Regions from separate parts of the Cryobacterium sp. TMS1-13-1 genome, predicted to be linked through region 1. Evidence: predicted binding sites of a transcription regulator. Region 1 holds the regulator's gene; each other region holds the start of a gene.
What was found. Region 1 encodes LexA, which represses DNA repair genes until DNA is damaged. Its sites were predicted from a motif close to TCGAACANNTGTTCGA; they were not measured.
Positions count from the first base shown of each region.

Region 2: the regulator LexA is predicted to act here: its motif matches at 1,967-1,982, upstream of uvrA (excinuclease ABC subunit UvrA).
Region 3: the regulator LexA is predicted to act here: its motif matches at 2,481-2,496, upstream of E3T31_RS12800 (DUF222 domain-containing protein).
Region 4: the regulator LexA is predicted to act here: its motif matches at 2,349-2,364, upstream of E3T31_RS03325 (HNH endonuclease signature motif containing protein).

Region 1 covers NZ_SOGX01000005.1:144,615-150,093, forward strand. Annotated here, with positions in the region: gene E3T31_RS04515 (methylenetetrahydrofolate reductase) at 1-560, shown strand, start outside; gene metE (5-methyltetrahydropteroyltriglutamate--homocysteine S-methyltransferase) at 648-2,993, shown strand; gene lexA (transcriptional repressor LexA) at 3,101-3,805, opposite strand; gene E3T31_RS04530 (LysM peptidoglycan-binding domain-containing protein) at 4,096-4,509, shown strand; gene E3T31_RS04535 (histidinol-phosphate transaminase) at 4,541-5,479, shown strand, end outside.
Region 2 covers NZ_SOGX01000010.1:681,956-687,434, forward strand. Annotated here, with positions in the region: gene uvrA (excinuclease ABC subunit UvrA) at 1-1,861, opposite strand, end outside; gene E3T31_RS12600 (PadR family transcriptional regulator) at 1,998-2,606, shown strand; gene E3T31_RS12605 (ABC transporter ATP-binding protein) at 2,603-3,331, shown strand; gene E3T31_RS12610 (FtsX-like permease family protein) at 3,403-5,479, shown strand, end outside.
Region 3 covers NZ_SOGX01000010.1:733,146-738,624, reverse strand. Annotated here, with positions in the region: gene era (GTPase Era) at 1-197, shown strand, start outside; gene E3T31_RS12800 (DUF222 domain-containing protein) at 355-2,394, opposite strand; gene E3T31_RS12795 (hypothetical protein) at 2,837-3,532, shown strand; gene E3T31_RS12790 (SCO7613 C-terminal domain-containing membrane protein) at 3,549-5,291, shown strand; gene E3T31_RS12785 (esterase family protein) at 5,456-5,479, shown strand, end outside.
Region 4 covers NZ_SOGX01000004.1:330,989-336,467, reverse strand. Annotated here, with positions in the region: gene E3T31_RS03340 (class I fructose-bisphosphate aldolase) at 1-476, opposite strand, end outside; gene iolC (5-dehydro-2-deoxygluconokinase) at 473-1,435, opposite strand; tRNA gene E3T31_RS03330 (tRNA-Met) at 1,832-1,905, opposite strand; gene E3T31_RS03325 (HNH endonuclease signature motif containing protein) at 2,548-4,284, shown strand; gene E3T31_RS03320 (methionine ABC transporter ATP-binding protein) at 4,589-5,479, shown strand, end outside.

The sequences.
Region 1 (5,479 bases):
TTCACCGCGTGCAGACCGAACGGGTGCCGTACATCGAGACGGTGATTCCGGGCCTGCCCGGCGCCCGCGGGGTGAAAACGGAACGCAGCAAGGTGCGCATCGGGGTCGCGGCCTTTCCGAACGGACACCCCAACTCCCGGTCGGTCAGCCAGGACATCGACACCCTGCTGGCCAAGCAAGCAGCTGGTGCCAACCTCGCCATCACCCAACTCTTCTTCCATGCCGACGACTACCTGAGCTTCATCCAGCGGGCTCGCTCGGCAGGGGTGCTCTTTCCCATTCTTCCCGGCATCATGCCGGTGACCAGCCCGAACCGGTTGCGCCGAATTCTGCAGCTCTCCGGGGAGAAGCTGCCGGCGGAACTCTGCATCGAGCTCGAGGTTGAACCGACCGAGGAAGGGCAGCGCCAGATCGGCATCGACTACGCCGTGCGCCTCGGGCAGGATGTGCTTGCGGGCGGCGCCCCCGGACTCCACCTCTACGCCTTCAACCAACATGACACCGTGCTGCAGGTTCTCGAGGGGTGTGGGGCACTTCCGGTGCCGGCAGCCATGCTCTAGGCCTCACGCCCGCTTCAGCGTGCAGGCCCCCAACACGTTCGTTATTTTCCACCATTCCAACGACCAATCTCCAGTGAAGGAATCTCCATGCCCATTTCATCCGCATTTCCCACCGGTACCATCCTCGGCTACCCGCGTATCGGTCGCCGGCGCGAGCTCAAGAAGGCCGTCGAAGCGTTCTGGTCTGGGGCGATCGACGCGGTCGCTTTGGAGAGCGTGGCCGCCGAACTGCGCTCGGCCACCCGGGAACGGCTCGTTGACCTCGGGCTCGGCCGCGCCGACTCGTCGATCCCCGAGTCGTTCTCGTACTACGACCAGGTGCTGGACACCATTGTCGCCGTTGGAGCGATTCCCACCCGGTTTGCCTCGCTCGTCGGTGCTGATGGAACCATCGACCTGGCCGGGTATTTCACCCTGGCTCGCGGCGAGGGCGAGAACCTGCCGCTTGAGATGACCAAGTGGTTCGACTCGAACTACCACTACCTCGTGCCCGAGATTGGCCCGGAGACCGTGTTCTCGTTGGCCGGTGACCGCATCGTGCGCGAGTTTCTCGAGGCCAAGGCGGCCGGCTTCCTCACCCGTCCGGTGCTCGTCGGTCCGGTCACCTTTCTACTGCTCAGCAAGGCTAGCGATGAGGCGCCGGCCGGGTTCTCCCCGCTGTCCCGGCTCTACGACCTCCTTCCTGTCTACGCAGCGCTGCTATCGCGGCTAGCGGATGCCGGCGCCGACTGGGTGCAGCTCGACGAGCCGGGACTGGTCAGCGAATCGATCGATGTGCCACGCGGGGACACGCTGGCGGCGGTCGCATCCGCTTATGGCGTGCTCGGTCGGCTCAGTCGCCGCCCCGCCCTGTTTGTCGCGGCGCCCTACGGCAGTCTCGATGATGCCCTGCCGGTTCTTGCCGGCACTACCGTCGAGGCGATCGGCCTCGACCTGGTTCGGGGCACCCTGCCGCAGGCGGTGCCCGGGCTGGCCGCCAAGACCCTCGTTGCCGGGGTGATCGACGGGCATAACATCTGGCGCGGCGACCTCGCCAGCGCTTTTGAGCGCGCCGAGAGCGTGCGCGCGCTGTCCGACTCCGTCACCGTATCCACCTCAACGTCGCTGCTCCACGTGCCGCACGACGTGCTCGATGAGACCTCGTTGCCGCTCGACCTGACCAGCTGGCTGGCCTTTGCCGACCAGAAGGTGGGCCAGGTTGCCACCCTCGCGTTCGGCCTCGCTGCGGGACGGGCGGCCATTGCCATTCCGCTCGCGGATGCTGCTGCCGCGCTGACCGCGCGTCTCGCCGCTCCGGGAGTGCGCGACGGTTCGGTGCGAGCGCGTTCGGCCGCACTCACCGACGCCGATTTCACCCGTGGCGCCTACGCCGATCGCCTGACTGCTCAGAATGCTGCGCTGCAGTTGCCGTCGCTGCCCACGACCACGATCGGATCCTTCCCGCAGACCGCAGACATTCGCCGGGCACGCGCCCAGTTCCTCAAAGGGAACCTGCCAGCCGATGACTACCGCGACCTGATGCGCGCCGAAATCGGCCGCGTCGTCGCCCTGCAGGAAGAGATCGGACTCGACGTGCTCGTGCACGGGGAACCCGAGCGCAATGACATGGTGCAGTACTTTGCTGAGAACCTCGACGGGTTCGCCGTGACCGAGAACGGCTGGGTGCAGTCCTACGGCAGCCGCTGCACCCGGCCATCCATTTTGTGGGGCGACGTCTCGCGCCCGGCCCCGATCACGGTGGACTGGTCGGTGTACACGCAGAGCCTGACAGCCAAGCCGGTCAAGGGCATGCTCACCGGACCGGTGACGATCCTGGCCTGGTCGTTCGTGCGTGACGACCAGCCGCTTGGCGAGACCGCTCGCCAGGTCGCCCTTGCCCTGCGCGATGAAATCGGCGACCTGGAAGCTGCGGGCATCAAGATCGTTCAGGTCGACGAGCCGGCCTTGCGGGAGCTGCTGCCGCTAAAGAAGAAGGACCACGCCGACTACCTGGACTGGTCGGTCGGCTCCTTTCGGCTGGCCACGGCCGGGGTCGCGGAAGCGACTCAAATTCACACGCACCTCTGCTACTCGGAGTTCGGCGTCGTCATCGAGGCTATCCGCAACCTCGACGCCGACGTAACGAGCATCGAGGCGGCCCGCTCGCGCATGGAGGTGGTACAGCAGATTGAGGCCGGCGGGTTCAACCATGGCATCGGGGCCGGCATCTATGACATCCACTCGCCGCGAGTACCCAGCGTCGACGAGCTGACGACCCTGCTGGACACCGCCCTGGAATCCATCCCCGAACGCCAGGTCTGGGTGAACCCGGACTGCGGGCTCAAGACGCGTGGCTACGAGGAGACGGTGCAGTCCCTGCACAACATGCTGGCTGCGACCCGGGTGGTGCGCGATCGCCGCGCTGCCGATCTGAGAGCTAGCCTCACCCGGTAGCTCACCCGCGTACCTGGAGCCAGCCGGCAGTCTTCAGGCCCGATCACCGGTTAGTGGTCGGGCCTCACGCCGTGTTCCTGTTCTCTTCTTTGCTTGAAGCTGACTCGCTAGACCGAGCGTAGTACGGCGACGACCTTGCCGAGGATGTCGGCGTAGTCGCCGACGATGGGCTCGAAGTTACTGTTGCGCGGCAGCAGCCAGGTGTGGCCGTCGCGCTTGCGCAGTACCTTCACGGTGGCCTCGTTGTCGAGCATGGCAGCCACGATCTCGCCATTCTCAGCGGTCTTCTGCTGGCGAACGACAACCCAGTCACCGTCGCAGATCGCCGCATCGATCATCGACTCACCGACGACCTTGAGCATGAACAGCTCCCCCTGGCCGACGAGCTGACGGGGGAGCGGGAAGATCTCGTCGATCTGCTGATCTGCCGTGATCGGAATGCCGGCAGCGATTCGACCGACGAGGGGAACCATCGCAGCGTCCCCGACCTGCACGCCCGGGTGAAAACTGTCCTGGTCGCCGGTTCCGACGTCTTCGGGCGCGCGTTGAATCTCGATGAGTACCTCGAGTGCGCGAGGACGATTCGGGTCACGACGCAGATAGCCGCTCAACTCAAGCTGGTTGAGCTGGTGAGTCACGCTCGACAGCGAGGCGAGGCCGACGGCGTCACCGATTTCACGCATGCTCGGCGGGTAGCCGCGCGAGCTGACCGAACGCTGAATAACGTCGAGGATGGCGAGCTGGCGCGGGCTCAAACTCTTGCGGCGCCGAGTGCCGCCCTTGTCGCGGGTACCGCTGGTGCTTTGTGTCACGAGGAGCGCTCCTTGAGTCGGTCCCGCGCAGATTAGAGGACGTCTCGCGGGAATGTCGGTGGTGTCTGGTTGAGTAGCAATCAAGCAATTGACCTATCGAAAGTTTATCCAGTTCTCGGCCTTGAAACAAACACTTATTCGAGTGTGTTGCGCGATTTTCCGGGCAGAGACGAGAAAAAGCTTGCATGTTCGATTGTTCGAAGTTATATTCGGAACATAGTTTCGTATTCGGCTCTCCCGGCCGAGGGCCGAATACGAGACTCGCAGCCCGCCTACCTTGGAGGTTTGACATGACCACAGCATTTGCCCCCGCAGTTTCTTTCCCGCCCGTCACACGTCTTCGCCTCACCCGGCGTGGGAGAGTCGTCCTCACCACGCTCGCAGCATTGCCCGTCGTTCTGGGCGCCCTCGCGTTCGCCGTCAATGGGGGTGCGGCCGGAGCTTCCGGGAACGCTACCGGCATCGATCTCGTGTCGTACACAACCGACTCAGGCATCGTGGCCACGCTGGCCTATTCACCGACCGACGTCGGTTCAGCCCGATTCATCACGGTCGAACCCGGCCAAACACTCTGGAACCTTGCTGAAGAGAACTTTCCCGCCGCCGACCCGCGCGACGTCGTCGCCGACATCAAGCGCATCAACGCCCTGTCGGTGGAAACGCTGCAGCCGGGCCAGCGCCTGGAAATCCCCGCCAACTCCTAAGTAGTGATGGGTAGCAGTACGGGGCCCTAGCATGGAGAGGGTGACCAGTCTCGAAGATCTTCCCCTCCGCACCAACCTGCACGGCCTGACACCCTACGGTGCTCCGCAACTGCATGTTCCAGTGGCCCTGAACGTGAACGAGAACACGCACCCCATTCCTGAAGCGGTGGCCCGCGACATCCTCGCCGGCCTGGCCGAGGCCATCCGCTCGGTGAATCGGTATCCCGATCGAGAGTTCACTGCCCTGCGCGAGGCGCTCGCCCGCTACCTCGGCGAAGGACTGACCGCCGAGAATATCTGGGCGGCCAACGGCTCCAACGAGGTGCTGCAACAGGTGCTGCAGGCTTTCGGCGGACCGGGACGCAGCCTGCTGGGCTTTGCCCCGACCTACTCGATGTACTCGATCCTCGCGTCGGGAACCGACACCACCTGGATTGCCGGTGCCCGCGACGCCGACTACGAGCTGTCGCCAGCGACCGCCGTGAGCGAGATCACGCGTACCAAGCCCGATATCGTCTTTCTCTGCTCGCCGAACAACCCCACCGGTACGCCGCTCTCCCTCGAGACCATCGCCGCTGCCTATGACGCGACCGACGGCATCGTCGTGGTCGACGAGGCCTACGCCGAATTCGCTCCGGTCGGCACCTCGAGCGCGCTCACCCTGCTGCCTGGCCGGGAACGCCTGCTCGTCTCTCGCACGATGAGCAAGGCCTTCGCGTTCGCCGGTGCCCGTGTGGGATACCTGGCTGCCGATCCGGCCGTAACGGATGCCCTGCGTCTGGTTCGCTTGCCGTACCACCTCTCGGCCCTGACTCAGGCGGCCGCAAACGCGGCCCTGGCTCACAGCGCCGAGATGCTCGCGATGGTCGATGACATTCGGGGGCAGCGCGATCGGCTCGTTGTCGAGCTCAAGGGCCTGGGCTATGCCCCGCACCGCAGCTGGAGCAACTTCGTACTGTTCGGGGGAGTA
Region 2 (5,479 bases), on a different contig from region 1:
CGATCGGGCGGCGGGTCGTCGGGGTGGCGATGGACTTGCGCCCGGCCAGGTAGTCGCCGGTGAGCGACTTCGTGTTGGCGAGCAGGCCCTCATAGGAGCCGGAGTGCACGACGTGTCCGCCGTTGACCCCGGCGCCGGGGCCGATGTCGACGATCCAGTCAGCGGTTTTGATGGTGTCTTCGTCGTGTTCGACCACGATGAGCGTGTTGCCGAGGTCGCGCAGGGTGACCAGCGTCTCGATCAGGCGACGGTTGTCGCGCTGGTGCAGGCCGATGCTGGGTTCGTCGAGCACGTAGAGCACCCCGGTGAGCCCGGAACCAATTTGAGTGGCCAAGCGGATGCGTTGTGCCTCACCGCCGGAGAGGGTCGCCGCAGCCCGGGCGAGGTTAAGGTAGTTGAGCCCGACTCGAATGAGAAAGTCGAGGCGCGCGCGAATCTCGCGCAGCACCTGGGCGGCGATGGCGGCCTCGCGGTCGGTGAGCGTGAGCTGGTCCATGAACTCGCGGGCGTCGCTCAAACTGAGCGCGCAGACATCCGCAATGCTCGCGTCGTGCACGAGCACGGCGAGCACCTCGGGCTTGAGCCTTGTGCCCTTGCAGACGTGGCAGTCGACCTCGCGCAGGTATTCCGACCAGCGCTGCCGCTGGGTGTCGCTCTCGGCCTGCAGGTACTGACGTTCGATGTAGGGCACGACACCCTCGAAGCCGGAGGTGTAGCTCATTTCACGCCCGTAGCGGTTCTTCCATTTGACCCGCACCTCGAAGTTATCGCCGCGCATGACGGCGTTCTGCACCTCGCTGGTCAGGTCACCCCAGGGGGTGTCGAGCGAGAAGTCGAGGTCGCGGGCGAGACCGTCGAGGAGCTTCTCGTAGTACTGGAACAGGCCCTTGCCCTGGGTGGTCCAGGGCAGTACAACACCCTCGGCGATACTCAAGTCCGGGTCGCCGAGCAGCAGGTCTTCGTCGACGGACATGCGGGTGCCGAGGCCGGAGCACTCCGGGCAGGCGCCGAACGGGGCGTTGAACGAGAACGTTCGTGGTTCAATTTCGGTCAGCTGCACCGGGTGGTTGTTCGGGCAGGAGAGCTTCTCGGAGTAGTTTTGCCAGGCCTTGTCGCCTTCCTCGTCGAGAAAGTTGATCTGCACGAGGCCATCGGTGAGCTTGAGCGCCGTTTCGAGCGAGTCGGTGAGGCGACTAAGCAGTTCGGGGCCGGCGACCAGACGGTCGACAACGACGGAAATGTCGTGCTTCTGCTGCTTCTTGAGCGTGGGCGGTTCGCTCAGCTGAATCTGGGTGCCGTCGACGATCGCGCGGGAGTAACCGCCACCGGAGAGCTCCTGGAAGAGGTCGACAAACTCGCCCTTCTTCTGCGAAATGACCGGGCTGACCACCTGGTAGCGGATGCCCGCCTTCAGTTCCATGAGCTGGTCGGCGATCTGCTGCACGGTCTGCGACTGGATGATCTCGCCACAGATCGCGCAGTGCGGCACGCCGATACGGGCCCAGAGCAGGCGCATGTAGTCGTAGATCTCGGTGATCGTGCCGACCGTGGACCGCGGGTTGCGGTTGGTGGATTTCTGGTCGATCGAGACCGCGGGGCTCAAACCCTCGATGAAGTCCACGTCGGGGCGGTCAACCTGCCCGAGGAACTGCCGAGCGTAGGCCGAGAGTGACTCCACGTAGCGACGCTGGCCCTCGGCGAAGATGGTGTCGAAGGCGAGCGACGACTTTCCCGAACCGGAGAGACCGGTGAAGACCACGAGCGAATCGCGCGGAATCTCCAGATCTACGTTGTGAAGGTTGTGTACGCGGGCTCCGCGCACACTGAGTTTGGGACCTGTTTCTACCTTGGTAATCGACACTCATTGAGTCTATGCAACGCCGCTGACAGTGCCTGACAGCAAGCATCGCCGAGAGCGAACACCGGCACAACTCAATATTATTTTGGAGTATGTATATACTCGGTGACTAATAGCCGTTTGAATTGCCGGAGGTCGTATGTCTGTTCGCCAGAGTCTGCTCGCCATCCTGAACCAGGGGCCGTGCTACGGCTACCAGTTGCGGGCCGAATTCGACCGTCGCACCGGGTCGACCTGGCCGCTCAACGTCGGCCAGATCTACAACACCCTCGACCGGCTGGAGCGCGACGGTCTGGTGCAGAAGGCCGATATCGACGCCGACGGTCAGAATTACGTCGAGATAACGGATGCCGGACGCGCGGAAGTCGCCGGCTGGCTCGGCTCCCCCGTGGTGCGCACAATGGCCACCCGTGACGAGCTCGCCATCAAGCTCGCGATCGCCATAACGCTGCCCGGCGTCGACATCGCCCAGGTGATTCAGGTACAGCGCACCGCCACCATGCGCACCCTGCAGGAACTGACCCGCACCAAGAACGCGACCGCCGACCCGGAATCATCCGAGCAGCTGGCCTGGCTGCTCGTGATCGACTCGCTCATCTTCGCCGCCGAGGCTGAAGCTCGCTGGCTCGACCACTCGGAGCACCGGCTGACCAAAGCACGCGCGGCCGGCCTGGCCGCTCCGCTGCCGCTCAACACCGAGGTGCCCAAGCGCGGTCGCCCGGCCAAGACTGCGGCGGCCAACGCATGACCGGCTCCGACATTCTCTTGCAGCTCGACGGCATCTCGATGCAGTACGGCCGCGGCGAGACCGCGATCACCGCGCTTGCGGGAGTCGACCTGTCGGTGCGCCGCGGCGAACTCGTGGCCGTGATGGGGGCATCCGGTTCGGGAAAATCGACCCTTCTAACGGTGGCTGGCGGACTCACCCCACCGACGGCCGGGGAGGTCGTCGTCGAAGGGCACTGGCTGAGCCAGCTCTCGGCCCGCGAACTCGCGACCCTGCGCCGGCGCAGCCTCGGCTTCGTGTTTCAGGATTTCAACCTGATTCCCTCGCTGACCGCGCTCGAAAACGTGAGCCTGCCACTCGAACTCGACGGGTGGACGTCAAAGAAAGCGCACCGTCCAGCCCTCGATGCGCTCACTATCGTCGAGCTCGGTGACCGGGCCCAGCATTTTCCCTCTGATTTGTCGGGCGGCCAGCAGCAGCGGGTAGCGATCGCCCGCGCCGTCGTCGGCGGCCGGTCGTTGGTTCTCGCCGATGAACCCACCGGCGCCCTCGATAGCACGACCGGCGAGCTTGTGTTGCGGATGCTCCGCTCGCGAGTCGACGCCGGTGCCGGCGGCATTCTGGTCACCCATGATGCCCGGCACGCGGCCTGGGCTGACCGGATCGTCTTTCTGCGCGACGGGCGGATCGTGGACGAGTCGCGGGCATCCGCTGTGTCGAGCCTGCTGAGCGGGCTGCCGGCATGAGCGTTGAGCCGAGTTCGCTTGGCGGGAAGCGTTCGGGTAGTACCCGGATCGCGTTTCGGATCGCCCGGCGAATGGCCCTGCAATCCCGCGGCCGCAGCGCGCTGATCGCGCTGCTCGTGGCCATTCCCGTGGCCGGACTGGTCGGAATCACCACGGTGGACGCGAGCAACACCGCCTCCCCGGCCGAACGGGTCATGCTCGAACTCGGCTCGACAGAGGCGCGGGTGATGATCGTCGCGTCGCCCGACCCGAAGTTCACCCAGGACCCGCTCAACGACCGCAGTTGGGGGCCGAGCGACGAGGCATTCAACGGCGAAGCCGCGCAGTCCATCGAGCCGGAGCCCGTCACCGCCGCCGCGGTGTTCCCAGCCGGAACCCGTTTGTTGTCCATAAGGCAGGCCAACATCGTCGCCGAGACGAAGGACGGACTCGGCTCCTTCACTGCGGTGCAGGGACAGCCGTGGGATGCGTCCTTCGCCGGAAAATGGGATGTCACCAGCGGTTCCGCACCCGCGAATGATGGCGAGATCATGGTAACCGCCGCCACGCTCGACCGCTTGGGGGCAACGGTCGGGTCGACGGCTGTGATCACCGCCCCCGAGCCCGGCAAGTTCACCATCGTCGGCACGATCCGAAGCGCCTGGCTCGACGACGCGGCGGTCTCGTTCTACGGTCTCCCCGGCGCCTTCGACGGGGTCCTGCCCGATGATTCCGACCTGCTGACCGAGTGGTATCTGCCCGACACACCGCTGACCTGGAGCCAGATCGGCGACCTCAACCCGCGCGGCGCCACCGTGCTCTCCCGCTCCGTGCTGCTCGACCCGCCGCCGGTGGGCAGCTATCCCCTGGACGGCACCGTCTCCTTGAGCTTTTTTGATTCATTCCTCATTCTGCTCGGCGGCTTCGCCCTGTTCGAGATGGCCCTGCTCGCCGGCGCCGCGTTCACCGTCGGCGCCCGAACCCAGCAGCGCACCCTGGCAACCCTGGCCAGCGTCGGCGGCGACAAACGGATGCTGTTTCGCGTTATGTCCTTCGGCGGCGTCATCCTCGGCGCCGTCGGAGCGGGCCTGGGAACGGTGCTCGGCCTGGCCGGCGCATGGATCTTCATGCAGATTTCGGCGAACGGCAGCGCGGCGCGGTATCCGGGGTTTCACCTCGATCTGCTGTCGCTGCTGATCATCGCGGCCTTCGCCGTTCTCGCCGGCTGGTGCGCTGCCGCGGTGCCGGCCCGGGCAGCCGGCCGGATCGACGTTCTGGGAGCGCTCCGCGGCGCCCTACGTCCGCCGCGCCCGACGCGGCGACGCTCAATGGCCGGGATCATCCTGCTGGCCCTCGGTGCGATCGTCGCTGTGACCGGCGGACTGGTCGAGCTCGCCGCGTACCTCCCCGTCTATCAGGCGTGGCTGGCCAATTTCGGAATCGGCCTGATCATCGCCGGGCCGGTGATCATGCAGCTCGGAGCGGTGTTCCTCGCTCCGCTGATTCTGCGCTGGGCCGCCGGGCTCGCCTCACGGTTCGGCCCCGGCGCCAGACTGGCGACCCGGGACGTGGCCCGGAATCCCGGGCGCAGCGTGCCGGCCCTCGCTGCCATCATGAGCTGCGTTTTCGTCGCCGCCTTCGCGATGAGCCTCATCTCGACCTTCCAGGTGAACTCGATCAAGGACTACTACTATTCTGTTCCCGAGGACACGGCCTGGGTGAGCCTGAACGCCTACGTCGACGCACCGCCGTACGGGACGATGCTGCTGGAGAGCGGACCAGAGGTTCGTAACGCCTTGGACGGGGCCTTCCCCGGCTCCCGGGCGCGCCTGCTCAACAGCATCGCGAACCCGCCCTCATGGGTCGAGACCCCGGCCGACGGCGAGACCGCAACCGGCAGCACAGCCCCCGTTTTCGCGTACCCGCGCCTCGATCCGGGCACGGTGTGCCCGAGCGACGCGACTCGGTCGGAGGCCGGTCATCAGGAAGATCGCACCGACATTCGCTGCCCGACGCCGTACTACCTCGATCCGATGATGTCGAGCATCAGCGAACACATCTGGGTGGGCGACCTAGCAGATTTCGCTGCCATTCTCGGCGTGCCGGTGTCAGACCAGTCCCGGGCCACGCTCGCCGCCGGCGGTGCGGTAAGCACCTACCAGCAGTACG
Region 3 (5,479 bases), on a different contig from region 1:
CCAACCTGTTCGTCGAACGAGACAGCCAGAAGGGCATCATCATCGGCAAGTCGGGCAGCCGGCTGAAGGATGTCGGTACCCGCGCGCGTAAACAGATCGAACCGCTCGTCGGCAAGCGCGTCTTTCTGTCGCTGCGGGTGAAGATCGCCAAGGAATGGCAGCGCGACCCGAAGCAGCTCGGGCGCCTCGGCTTCTAACGCATCGCAACCGGATCTCGATCGCTCGCAGGCTCGTGCCTCGATCAGCGAGTCTTTCTGGTCGAGGCGCGAGGCGCGAGGAACGAGCGATCGAGGCCGAAACCCCGTAACGCGCAGCTGGCGGCAGCAGCCGCAGGACACCAGCCAACGCGAAGGGTCAGTTTCGGTAGTCGTCGTTTGGGTAGCCCGGTCGCGGGTAGTCCCCCGTGCGCTGGTCGAGCCCGTCGAGACCGCCATCCCGTAACTTGCCGCGATCTGCTCGACCAGCCGCGGGGGTAGCCTGCGTCGGAAGGTCAAGCTGTTCGGGTGCCTGCAGGAGCGGGTTCTTGCTGGGCAGGTAGATCAAAGTCTGTTCCGGGTCGATCTCGACCGGGGGTTGCAGCCAGTACTCGCCACCCTGGAGATAGATCTTCCAATGTCGGTTGTGCAGCAACAGGCGATGGTGCGCACAGAGCATTATGGCGAAGTTGATGTTGGAAAGTCCCAGATCAGACCACAATTCAATGTGATGCGCTTCTGTCCACGACGGTGGTTGGTCGCAGCCGGGCCAGCGGCATCCGCCGTCACGCGCGGCGAGGGCCCGGCGTTGCTCGCGGTTGAAGAGACGTTCTTCTCGTCCAACGTTGAGTGGTTGCCCGGACTCACTGAACAAGATGCCGAGGTAGCCGGTGTCACAGAGGTGCCGGTCGATCGTCTCTGCCGACACCGGCGCCGGGTTTCCTTCGAGGTAGCCGAAAACGGGGTGGGAGCTAGCGCGTTCGGTAGAATTTGTGGTTTCAGTGCTCCGCCCGGGGGCCGCCATCCGGCCCGTTCCGCTGCCCGCCACTGTGTCACTCGGCGCCTTGTCGGCGCCCCGAGCGTTCGCAGGGTTTTCGGTGCTACCGCTGGTCCCTGTGCTCCCGGTCGCCTGGGCCTCTGGCGCGATCGGGGCGGTCGATGCGACCGGAGCGGGTGCTGTGCTAGTCGGCGCGCCCGACCCGGTTACCGGGCCATCTGCGCGGACAGGGCCAGTGGCTGGTCCCGTTGTGATTGCAGGGCCAGCGGCCGAGCGGGCTGTTGGGTCGGGGGTGGTGGTGGGGCAGTCGTGTTCGGTGACGATGATCTGCACGACCGGACGGCGGCCGCCGAACATGATGTTTGGGTCGGCGTCAGCGCCGAGCTTGAGCAGCTGGGTGAACGAATCCGCGGCGATCTGGTCCAGGGTGCGCGGGTCGTCCTTCACGCGCTGCGCCCACCCCGCACGTTCCGGATCGACGAACCGTACCCCGCCGCGACGCGGACTCGTCAGCGCGTCATACGTCGCCATCCACATTTCGCCCTGCTCCGGCGCCAACAGCGCGTGCAGAGTCACCATGCCGTCGGCCCGCCGCCACAACGACCACGTCGTGTCATCCCGGGCCTGCTTCTCCCGCGCCAGAATACCCGCCGCGTCCAGGTCATCCCGCAACCGCCGCGCCCGCTTGAAGGCCTGCTCGGTATTCATCCCCGGCACCTGCACCAGCAACACTCGCAGCGCGGCGGCGAGCTTCTCGGCCGTGATCGCCTGATCCAGGGTGCCCAGCCCGCGCAGCACGGCGTCACCGACGCCGGGCGAGAACGTACCGTCGGCCACGGCGTGCATGATCGGCGCCTGCCACGGCACCACCACCGGCTCAACCACAACCACGGGCACGATTGACGGCAGCGGGCGGGGCACGGCCACGGGTAGCGGCGGCAGATCCGGGTGCAACTTCGCCCACGCCGCCGCCCGCTCCGACTCCCGTGCGGCCTCACGAGCAGCCTCCCGCTCGGCTTCCGCCGCTGCTTCGGCGGCAACCTGCGCGGCCAGCTCAGCCTCCCGGGCAGCATCGGCCGCCCGCCGTTCAGCGGTTTCGGTGTCGTTCATCAGTACGCCCACGGCCAGCAGTCGGCCGGCCTCCATGCGGCTCAGCCCGGTAGCGTCTTGCACCATCAGCGTCGGGTTACCAAACCCGTACCGCGCCGCCAACCCCGACTGACCCAACTCCGGCCTGGACCTGCGCGCGATCGTGCCTGCCAGCAACGCCGCGACCGTATTGCTCAGCCGCAACAGGTCGGCGATCGGACCACGCGCCGCGAGCACCGCCGCATCGGACAGGCCGCCGAACTCGGCACTGGAGCCACCGAGCGCGGCGACAGCGGCCGCTACCCGGGTGAGCTCCAGCGCCACGTTGTTCATAATTCAACCCAACACCCGACCACCGACATTCCCGAGGAAAAATCACGCATACAAGCACTAAATCGGCGAAAACTCGCAAAGAATACCCAAAGAAATGTTTTAAGAGCCGTTTGATCGCGGTTTTTTGCCTCACAGGCCGCTCCCACGCGGCGCTCCCGTACCAGGCTCGCGCGCAGTCCGCCCATGCGGAAGGTTTGAACCTACCGGGCAGCCCTGCGGTGGCCGCATCATTCAGGAACAGCGACTTGCGCTCAAAAGCAGCCAGCCTCGTGAACAGAATTTACGATCCGGCGTCTCCGACGCCTAGCTGCGACGGATCCCGAAAACGGCCCCGTGCCGCAAATGCGGCGCCGAACTGGTTGGCGATGCGGCGGCCGAGCTCTGGTCCGCCTCCGGGGCTGCTGCTGGGGCGCTCGTCAGGCGGCAGGAGGCACTCGTTCGCGTGGCGCATCCGTCCCGTGCGACCGAAACCGAAGACAGCGCCGTACCGACATCGGCACCGATTCCACAACGGATGCCCGCGCAATTTGGCGCGGGCGCTGCGACCCCGAATATTTCGCGGTCGAGCGCGACGGTGCAGTCAGTGCTCGCAGTCGCGGGCGCTGGATTGTTCGCGATTTCGGCGATCGTCTTCACCTTCTTCAACCCCGACCTCAGGGATCACGCCCTGCGCAGTGTGATCGTCGGCCTGGTCACGCTCCTCTTTCTCGGAGCCAGCTGGTTGCTGGCCCAGATAGGCTTCATCGAATTCACCAGCACGACCCAGTACTGGTTGACGATTACCGCCGTGCTGACCGCCGTCGCGGTTCTCGCCCTGCTCACGACCCGGCAGCTCGCCAAAATCTTCTGGAGCGCCGTCACCGGTGCCGCCGCGATGGCGGCCGCGGTCAGTTTGCCCTTCGCACTCGACCTCGGCGCGCACGGCGCGGGCGAGTGGTACCAGGCCGTCGCCCCCGCAGCGGGGGCCGCCGCACTGCTCGTGCTCCAGGCGCTCGCTCCGAGAGCCCACGCCCTCGACCGTCGAGCATTCCTGGGCGGCGTGCTCGCGGTTGCGGGTGTGAGTGTCCTCGTGCCCGTTCTCTCCGCGGTGTTGATCGGGGCCGTCACGGTGCTCACATCACTGACCGGCTCAGACTAGCGGCGCGACCGGATTCATGCCCCCGCACGGCTTTCTCGCCGTTGTGCTCGGCCTGTGCGCCATGGCGGCCGGACTCGGAGCATTCTCGGTAATAAGCAGGCACCGTGATGGCGCCAGAACGGATGTTTCCCCCAAGCTGGCCGCGTGGACCGGCTCGATTGCGATCTGGCTCGCCGCCCTCGCCGGGCTGGCGTTTGCCTGTCAGCCCGTTATGCCCCTGTGGTCGCGCATCGCGATCGCCCTGGGCCTGGCCGTGGCGGCGAGCGTCGCGCTCGTCGCTGTTCCGCGCATCGGGAACGCCGCCCTGAAGATGCGGCTACCCCTCGTGCTGGGCACCCATTTCGCGGTGTTGCTGGCCACGGTCTGCTCCCTGGTCGATGACGTTGTCACGGTCTGGGCGGGCATCGCGATCGTCGCGACCCTCGCCGCCGTCGCGCGAACCGTGCCGACCCGGGCACGATTTCTGCACGTCGGTGCAGGTTATGCCTACGCACTGTTCGTCTTCGGCGTGGCGCTCGACCTGCTGGGCATCGGCACGATCGCGTTGCTCTGCCTCACCACATCGTTCGGTTCGATCGGCGCCATCGCCGCAACGTTCCTTCGTCGGGTGGCGGCGCCAGCGTGGTACGCGATTCTGGTCGTGGCCGTCGCACCCATCCTGGTGATTGTGACAGTATCCGGCTCGGGAACGGCCGCGCTGGCGCCGTGGCGTGGTTACGGCCTGATCGCGGCGTCCTGGCTTCTGCTCGGCCTCGGCATGCTGCTCGGCCGGGGCGCTTCCGCGCGCGCCGAATACCTTCGAGTCTTGCAATGGCCGACCCTGGGGGTCGCGATCGCTGCCGGGGCGGCCGGTGCCATTCAGGGGGCGAGATTCGGTCTCGGTGCCGACCCGATCCTGGCCGGTGGAGTGCCGCTCGTTCTGCTCAGCCTCGCAATCGGCCTCGCCGGTGCACTGCCTGCAGCCCTCGGCGCTCTAGCCATGCTCAGGATCGCCCCGCAGGGGTCGCGGCTGGCCCGCACCCGCTGGTTGTACGCGCCCACGGCGGTCTACGTCGCAGTCGCCACCTGGCCCTCGATCGAGCGCGATTGGTTCACGATCTGGATGATGTGGTCCCTCATGCTCGCCTACCTCCTAGCCGTCGTCGTCATCGCCTGGCGGCTGCGTAACCGGCCGAGCAGCCTTCCACCCGTGTGGTTCGTCTTCGCGATCGCGTTCCTCACCGCGATCGTGGCGTGGAGTCCGCGCGAGCTGCGGGTCGAGTGGTTCTCCCTGCCGCTGGGGTTCTTCTTGATTGTGGCCGGCGCCGTAGTCCTGACTGGTGCGCGAGCGGATGCTGCCCGCCAGCAGCCAGACAGCGGCAGCGGGCAAGACGGCACGGTGACCGGCTGGCCAGCCGGCTGGTACGGCTCGTGGCCGCTGCTCGCCCCCGGCGTCGTGACCCTGCTCGTGGCCTCGGTTGCGGCCACTTTCACCGACCCACAGACCTGGCGGGCGATCCTCGTGATCGTCATTGCGCTCGTCGCCATCCTGATCGGCTCGAGGCTCAAGCTCGCAGCGCCGTTCCTGATCGGAATCGTCGTGCTTCCGCTCGAGAACGTTCTGGTCTTTCTCGTGCAGATCGGTCGGGGGATCGAGTCGATGCCGTGGTGGATCACCCTGGCCGTTGTCGGCGCCGTGCTCCTCATCATCGCCGTCACCTATGAGCGCAGGGCGGGGGAAGAGAACAGTATCACTGACCGCCTGCGCGACCTGCGCTAGGAGCCTGCTGGGGAGCGTCAGTAGAGAGACGGCGGGGACGCATCCGCTCGCCGGCTGGGTGTGAGCCGAGCGCCAGCCGTGGTTTCGCCGAGCACGGGCTGATAACTCAGCACGACCCGCGCAGGAATGTGCCGGTGGTGCCAGAGTGAGGGCGGAGGATCTGGATGAACTCGCTGCTCTCGGGCGTC
Region 4 (5,479 bases), on a different contig from region 1:
GCCTCGAGGGTGGCCAGCGAGCCGGCGTCTTCGAGGTTGATGCGCACGAGGTTCTTGGCAAAGTCGAGGCGGTCGCGCTGGATTTTGTCGATGTCGTAGGCGGTGTAGCGGTCGTCCATCTCGAAGGAGGAACCCCACAGCCCGCCGCGGTTCATCGAACCGACGACGATCTTGTCGTCGAGCAGACCGAGCAGGGCCAGGTCGTCGATGATGTCGGGGGTGCCCAGCACACCGTCAACGCCCGGGCGGCGAAGCGCGGTGGCGAGGCTTTCGAGCAGGGCGTAGCGGTTGGCCATAGCTGTGGCGTCCTTACGCACGCCCAGGGCGCCACGCGCACGGTGATCGGCGGCGACGATGAACAGCCGGCCGTCGCCGCGAATCAGCTCGCGCCGGGTGCGGCTGGCCAGAATCTCGCCGATGCGCTCGGGGTGCGCCGCACGGGCATGCCGCAGCGCGTCGAAGTCAAGCCCGGTCATGCTGGCAGTCCCTTCAGAATCTCTTCGACCTCATTGGTCGTGGGCATGGCGGTCGAGCATTCCCGGCGGCTGGCGACGATGGCGCCGGCCACGTTCGCGAATTGCAGGATGCGGCGCAGCGGCCAGTCCTGCAGCAACCCGTAGCAGAGTGCCCCGCCGAAGCTGTCGCCGGCGCCGAGGCCGTTGACGACGTCGACGAAGTACGGCGGTACCTCGACGGTTTCGGTGCGAGTTTTCGCCAACACGCCCTTGGGACCCTGTTTAACGATGGCGAGTTCGATGCCGCGTTCCAGCAGGGCGTCGGCGGCGCGCAGCGGTTCGGTCTCACCGACGGCAACCTCACACTCCTCTTTATTGCCGACCGCGACCGTTGCATGACCGAGGGCGAGTGCCACCTGGGCGCTGGCCTCGGCGGGCGATGCCCAGAACATGGGTCGGTAGTCGAGGTCGAGAATGGTCAGCGGGCTACGACCGCGAGCTTCCCAGGCAGAGAAATGAGCGGATCGGCTGGGCTCCTCGCTGAGGCCGGTCACGGTTGACCAATAGATGCGGGCTTTCTTGATGGCCTCGAGGTCGAGTTCGTCGGGGTTGATGACGAGGTCGGGGGCTTTCGGCGCGCGGTAGAAGTAGAGCGGAAAGTCGTCCGGCGGAAAGATCTCGCAGAACACAACGGGGGTGTTCAGGTCGGGCACTCCAGAGACGTACTCGTCGCTCACGCCGAGGCGGCGGAGTTCCTGGTGGATGTAGTTGCCGAACGGGTCGTTTCCGGTGCGGGTGACCACGGCCGAGTTCAGTCCGTGCCGCGCCGCAGCTACGGCAACGTTGGTGGCACTGCCACCGAGGTATTTGCCGAAGGTTGAGACGTCTTCGAGGCCGACGCCATCCTGCAAGGGATAGATGTCAACGCTGACGCGGCCAATGGTCAGCACATCGTGCGGGGTGCGAGGTGAAGTCGTCATACTCCGATGTACAACTTTCTGAGCTAGGAGGGACCGACGCGGTCGCCGGTATCTCCACAGTAGCGCTCTTTACGCTTAATGTCATGACATATTCACAAGTCGATATTTTAGAGCGGATGCGGAACGGACGGGTCACCCTGATTGCGCCCGTGGTCGATGGCGATCTGGACCAGCCTCGGATCGCGCTTGTCGACATTTCGATCTGCGGATAGGCATGCTCGATCCGCGGACGGTCCGGCCCGATCAGCAGAATGGCCGAGTCGGCAACATTTGCTCGCGTTGGTCGATGGCGATCTCGACGGGTTGGATCAGCGGACGAGCGGTGGGCGTCCTGGTCGGAAGCTGCCACGGCGGGCACAAAAAAGCCCCCGGAACCAAGGGTTCCGGGGGCATCTGTTGCGGGGGCAGGATTTGAACCTACGACCTCTGGGTTATGAGCCCAGCGAGCTACCGAACTGCTCCACCCCGCGCTACAAGAACAAATTTAGCACACCCTGAAAGCTCGGTCGACCACTTGTGGTGATATTTCCAGTTGGGCGCCGAAAATGGGTTCCTCTACTGGCATCAAACACCATCAAGCAGGACAGCCGCAAGTGATCGCCATTCTCCGCACCAACAGGTGTTCAGGTATGGACAGATGCTCTAACCCGGTGTAGTCGGAATCGATTCACGGGAAGATCCACGGCCTTCCACCTTGCCGCTGCACGCCACGGGTCCGCGGCGTTCCCAGTGCACCACTTCCGGGCGTCTCAGCGCTCCCGGCCTCGCCGCATCTCAGAGACGCCCTATTCCGGGCCCAGCGATGGCTGGGTCCACTGTCCGATCCTCGGCCCGGTATCGCAGCTCACCCGAAGTGTGGTGTGGAATGCATTACTCCGCAGTGTTGGCCATGTAAACAAACAGTGTAAAAGTTTCATTTATATATTCGATTTACTATCAACTTGACCAACCGCCTCAAATGATGACCGCCAGTGAGATCCCGCTTATTCAAAGGTGAATCACGTAGAACTGCGGATCGGACCACTGGAGTTTGAAATTTCTCCGCACAAATCGAAAATGAGTTGCTCTCGCTTTTGTATTCGATTCGGAGTAGAATCGTTGCGAAGGAGGCAATGGCGCCCATGTTCATGGAAAACACCGGTGAGGCCAGTCCGAATGCTGTCATTGTGGCGGTCGGGCAGGCTCGGGAGATTCTCCTGAAAGCGTTGGGTTCGGTGTCGTTCGGGTCGCTGGGTGATGAAGAATCCTTGAGCATATTGCTCGCCCTCGAGAGCGTCGGCCGGGTTGTTGATGGTGCCCGGGTGCTGTCGACGACGGATGTGCTGCGCCGCTCCGAATACCTTGATGCGTCCGTGGCCACGACTGCCGCGACGATGACCGCCGATCAGACCGAGATAGAAGCGGCTGGCGCGGTGTCTCTGGCCCGCCGGCTCGGCTGCCGCAGCGGCCTCGTGCTGGTGTCCACCCTGGCGCGGTTGTCCCGCAGTGAGGTGCGGCAGCGCGCGTCACTGGGTAAGAATGCCGGCGAGCGGATGCTGCTCGGCCGGCCCCTCGCACCGACCTACCCCGTGGTGGGTGAGGCGCTGCAGGGCGGGGAGCTCGGTGTCGAGCAAGCCCGCGTCATCGTGTCCGTGCTCGACGGCCTACGCGCCTCGGTGCTGGTGGACGACCTCGACCGCGTCGAACGCTCCCTGGTAGCGAGCGCGTCCGGCGCCATCACCCCGGAGACCGAGGGACTGCCCGGCGCCGGTATCGCATTTGCGCCGGAGTTACTCCGGCAGCAGGGCATCGCGTGGCAGGCGCGCCTCGCGCCCGACGGGTGCGCGCCGGGCGAGGCCACGGCGGAACGGCGCAGCTGGTTCGCCTTCGGTGGACTGAATAACGGCGGCTACAGCCTGAACGGCTGGCTGACCACTCTCGACCGGGCCATCATCGGCACCGTCTTCGACGCCTACCTCTCCTCCGCTGCCGTAAACCCCGTTCCCGGCGCGGTACCCCGAGCCACGGTCGCCTTCCACGAGACCGAACCGTGCGAACTATCCGATGCGGACAGCACGCACAACGATGAAACCGACGGCATCACGGACAGCGACGGTAATGACAGCAAAGCAAGCACCAGCACTGATAGCAGCGCCAGCGACGTCCTCGCGATTGGCGCCAACGATGACCGTGGCGCGCAGGCCTCGAACAACGTCCCGGTCGAGCACTGCGAAAGCGGCGAGCAGACCGGGGGCCAGCACGGGCAGGCCGACGACGAGAACGGCCCGATCGGCCACGCCCAGGGCTACGAACAGGGCTGCGAACAGGGCTACGACGAGCGGACCGGAGCAAACGCGGGCCAGGCCCTCAGCCTCTGCCCGCAGGAACCCGCCGATACCCGGTCGATCAGTGAGAAGCAGGCCGGGATCCTCCGCGCGGTGTTCGAAGCGGCCGCCCGGCAGCCGGGCACCCCAACGATGGGCGGCGCGGCACCGACGGTACTCGTGCACATCAATATCAACGACCTCCTCGCCGACCGCGGCGCCGGCTGGATCGACGGCATCGACGGACCCCTCACCGTGAAACAAGTCGATGAGCTGCTCTGCGCCGGCGGGTATCAGCCCGTGTTGTTCGGCCACAAGGGTCAGGTTTTGCACCTCGGCGACAGCAACCGGTTCTTCACCGCCAGTCAGCGCCGCGCATTGGCCGCCCGCGACGGCGGCTGCGTCATCCCCGGCTGTACCGTGCCACCGCATTTAACCCAAGCGCACCACGTCGTGCCCTGGCGCAAGGGCGGCCTCACCGACATCGACAACGACAACGGCACGCTGCCCGGCCCCAGCCACCACCACGTGATCCATAGAGGCTGAAGGGTGCAGGTCGTCGACAACGTGCGCTGGTTCGCCCCACCAGCGAGCATCGACCCCAGCCGCAAACCCAAGCGCCGCTGGAAACTTTTCGTACCGAGACCACCACGACCCCCGGGCTGTTTTCTGCTGGTTGAGCAACGCGCTCTGGCACGAGTCGAAACCCCGCCGCATCTTCTGATTTCGAGACGATCGCTCCGAGACCTGCTCAACCAGCGGAAGTCGTTCGCGTCACACATCGTCACGCGACGCAACATTGTTTCGCCGCGGTTAGGCGCCGCGCCGCGCCGACAATAGGCTCACGGCCATGATCAGCATCGAACAACTGACCAAGGTCTACGGTCACGGCGCCAAGGCGACGGTCGTCCTCGACCGGCTCGACTTCCGCGTCGACGCCGCCGAGATCTTCGCCGTCGTCGGACCGAGCGGCGCCGGCAAGTCGACCCTCGCGCAGTGCGTCAACCTGCTCGAGCGGCCCACGTCCGGTTCGGTGCTTGTCAACGGTGAGAACCTCTCCCAGCTCGGCGAGCGCCAGCTGCGCGCGGCCCGCCGCCGCATCGGAACGATCTTCCAGTCCGACGGCCTCTACAGCCGTCGCACGGCGGCCCAGAATGTCGCGTTACCGCTCGAATACCTCGGCGTCACCACCGCCGAGGCGAAGCGCCGCGTCGCCGAATTGCTCGACCGCGTCGGGCTCTCCGACCGCGCCGGACACTACCCGCACCAGCTCTCCGGCGGCCAGCGCCAGCGCGTCGGTATCGCCCGCGCGCTCGCGTTGCGCCCGCAGGTGCTGCTCTCCGACGAGGCGACATCCGGCCTCGACCCCAAGTCGACGGCATCCATCGTCTCCCTGCTCAAGGAGCTTCGTGACGACCTCGACCTCTCCATCCTGTTCATCACCCACGAGATGGACACCGTGCTCCAGGTTGCGGACGCCGTCGCCCGTCTCGACCACGGCCACATCGTCGAGTCCGGGCGCATCGTCGACTTGCTGCGCGACCCGGCATCCGCCCTCGGCCGCGCCCTCCGCCCGGCCCGCCCGCACGCCACACCGCAGCTGGGCGAGACGCACTGGTTCGTGAGCTACACCTCCGGCGCGGTGCCGGCCGACTGGGTGCTACGGCTGGCCAGCGAGCTCGACGCCCCGGTCTCCGTGCTCGGCGCGTCGATCGAGACCGTCGCCGGCCAGACGGTCGGG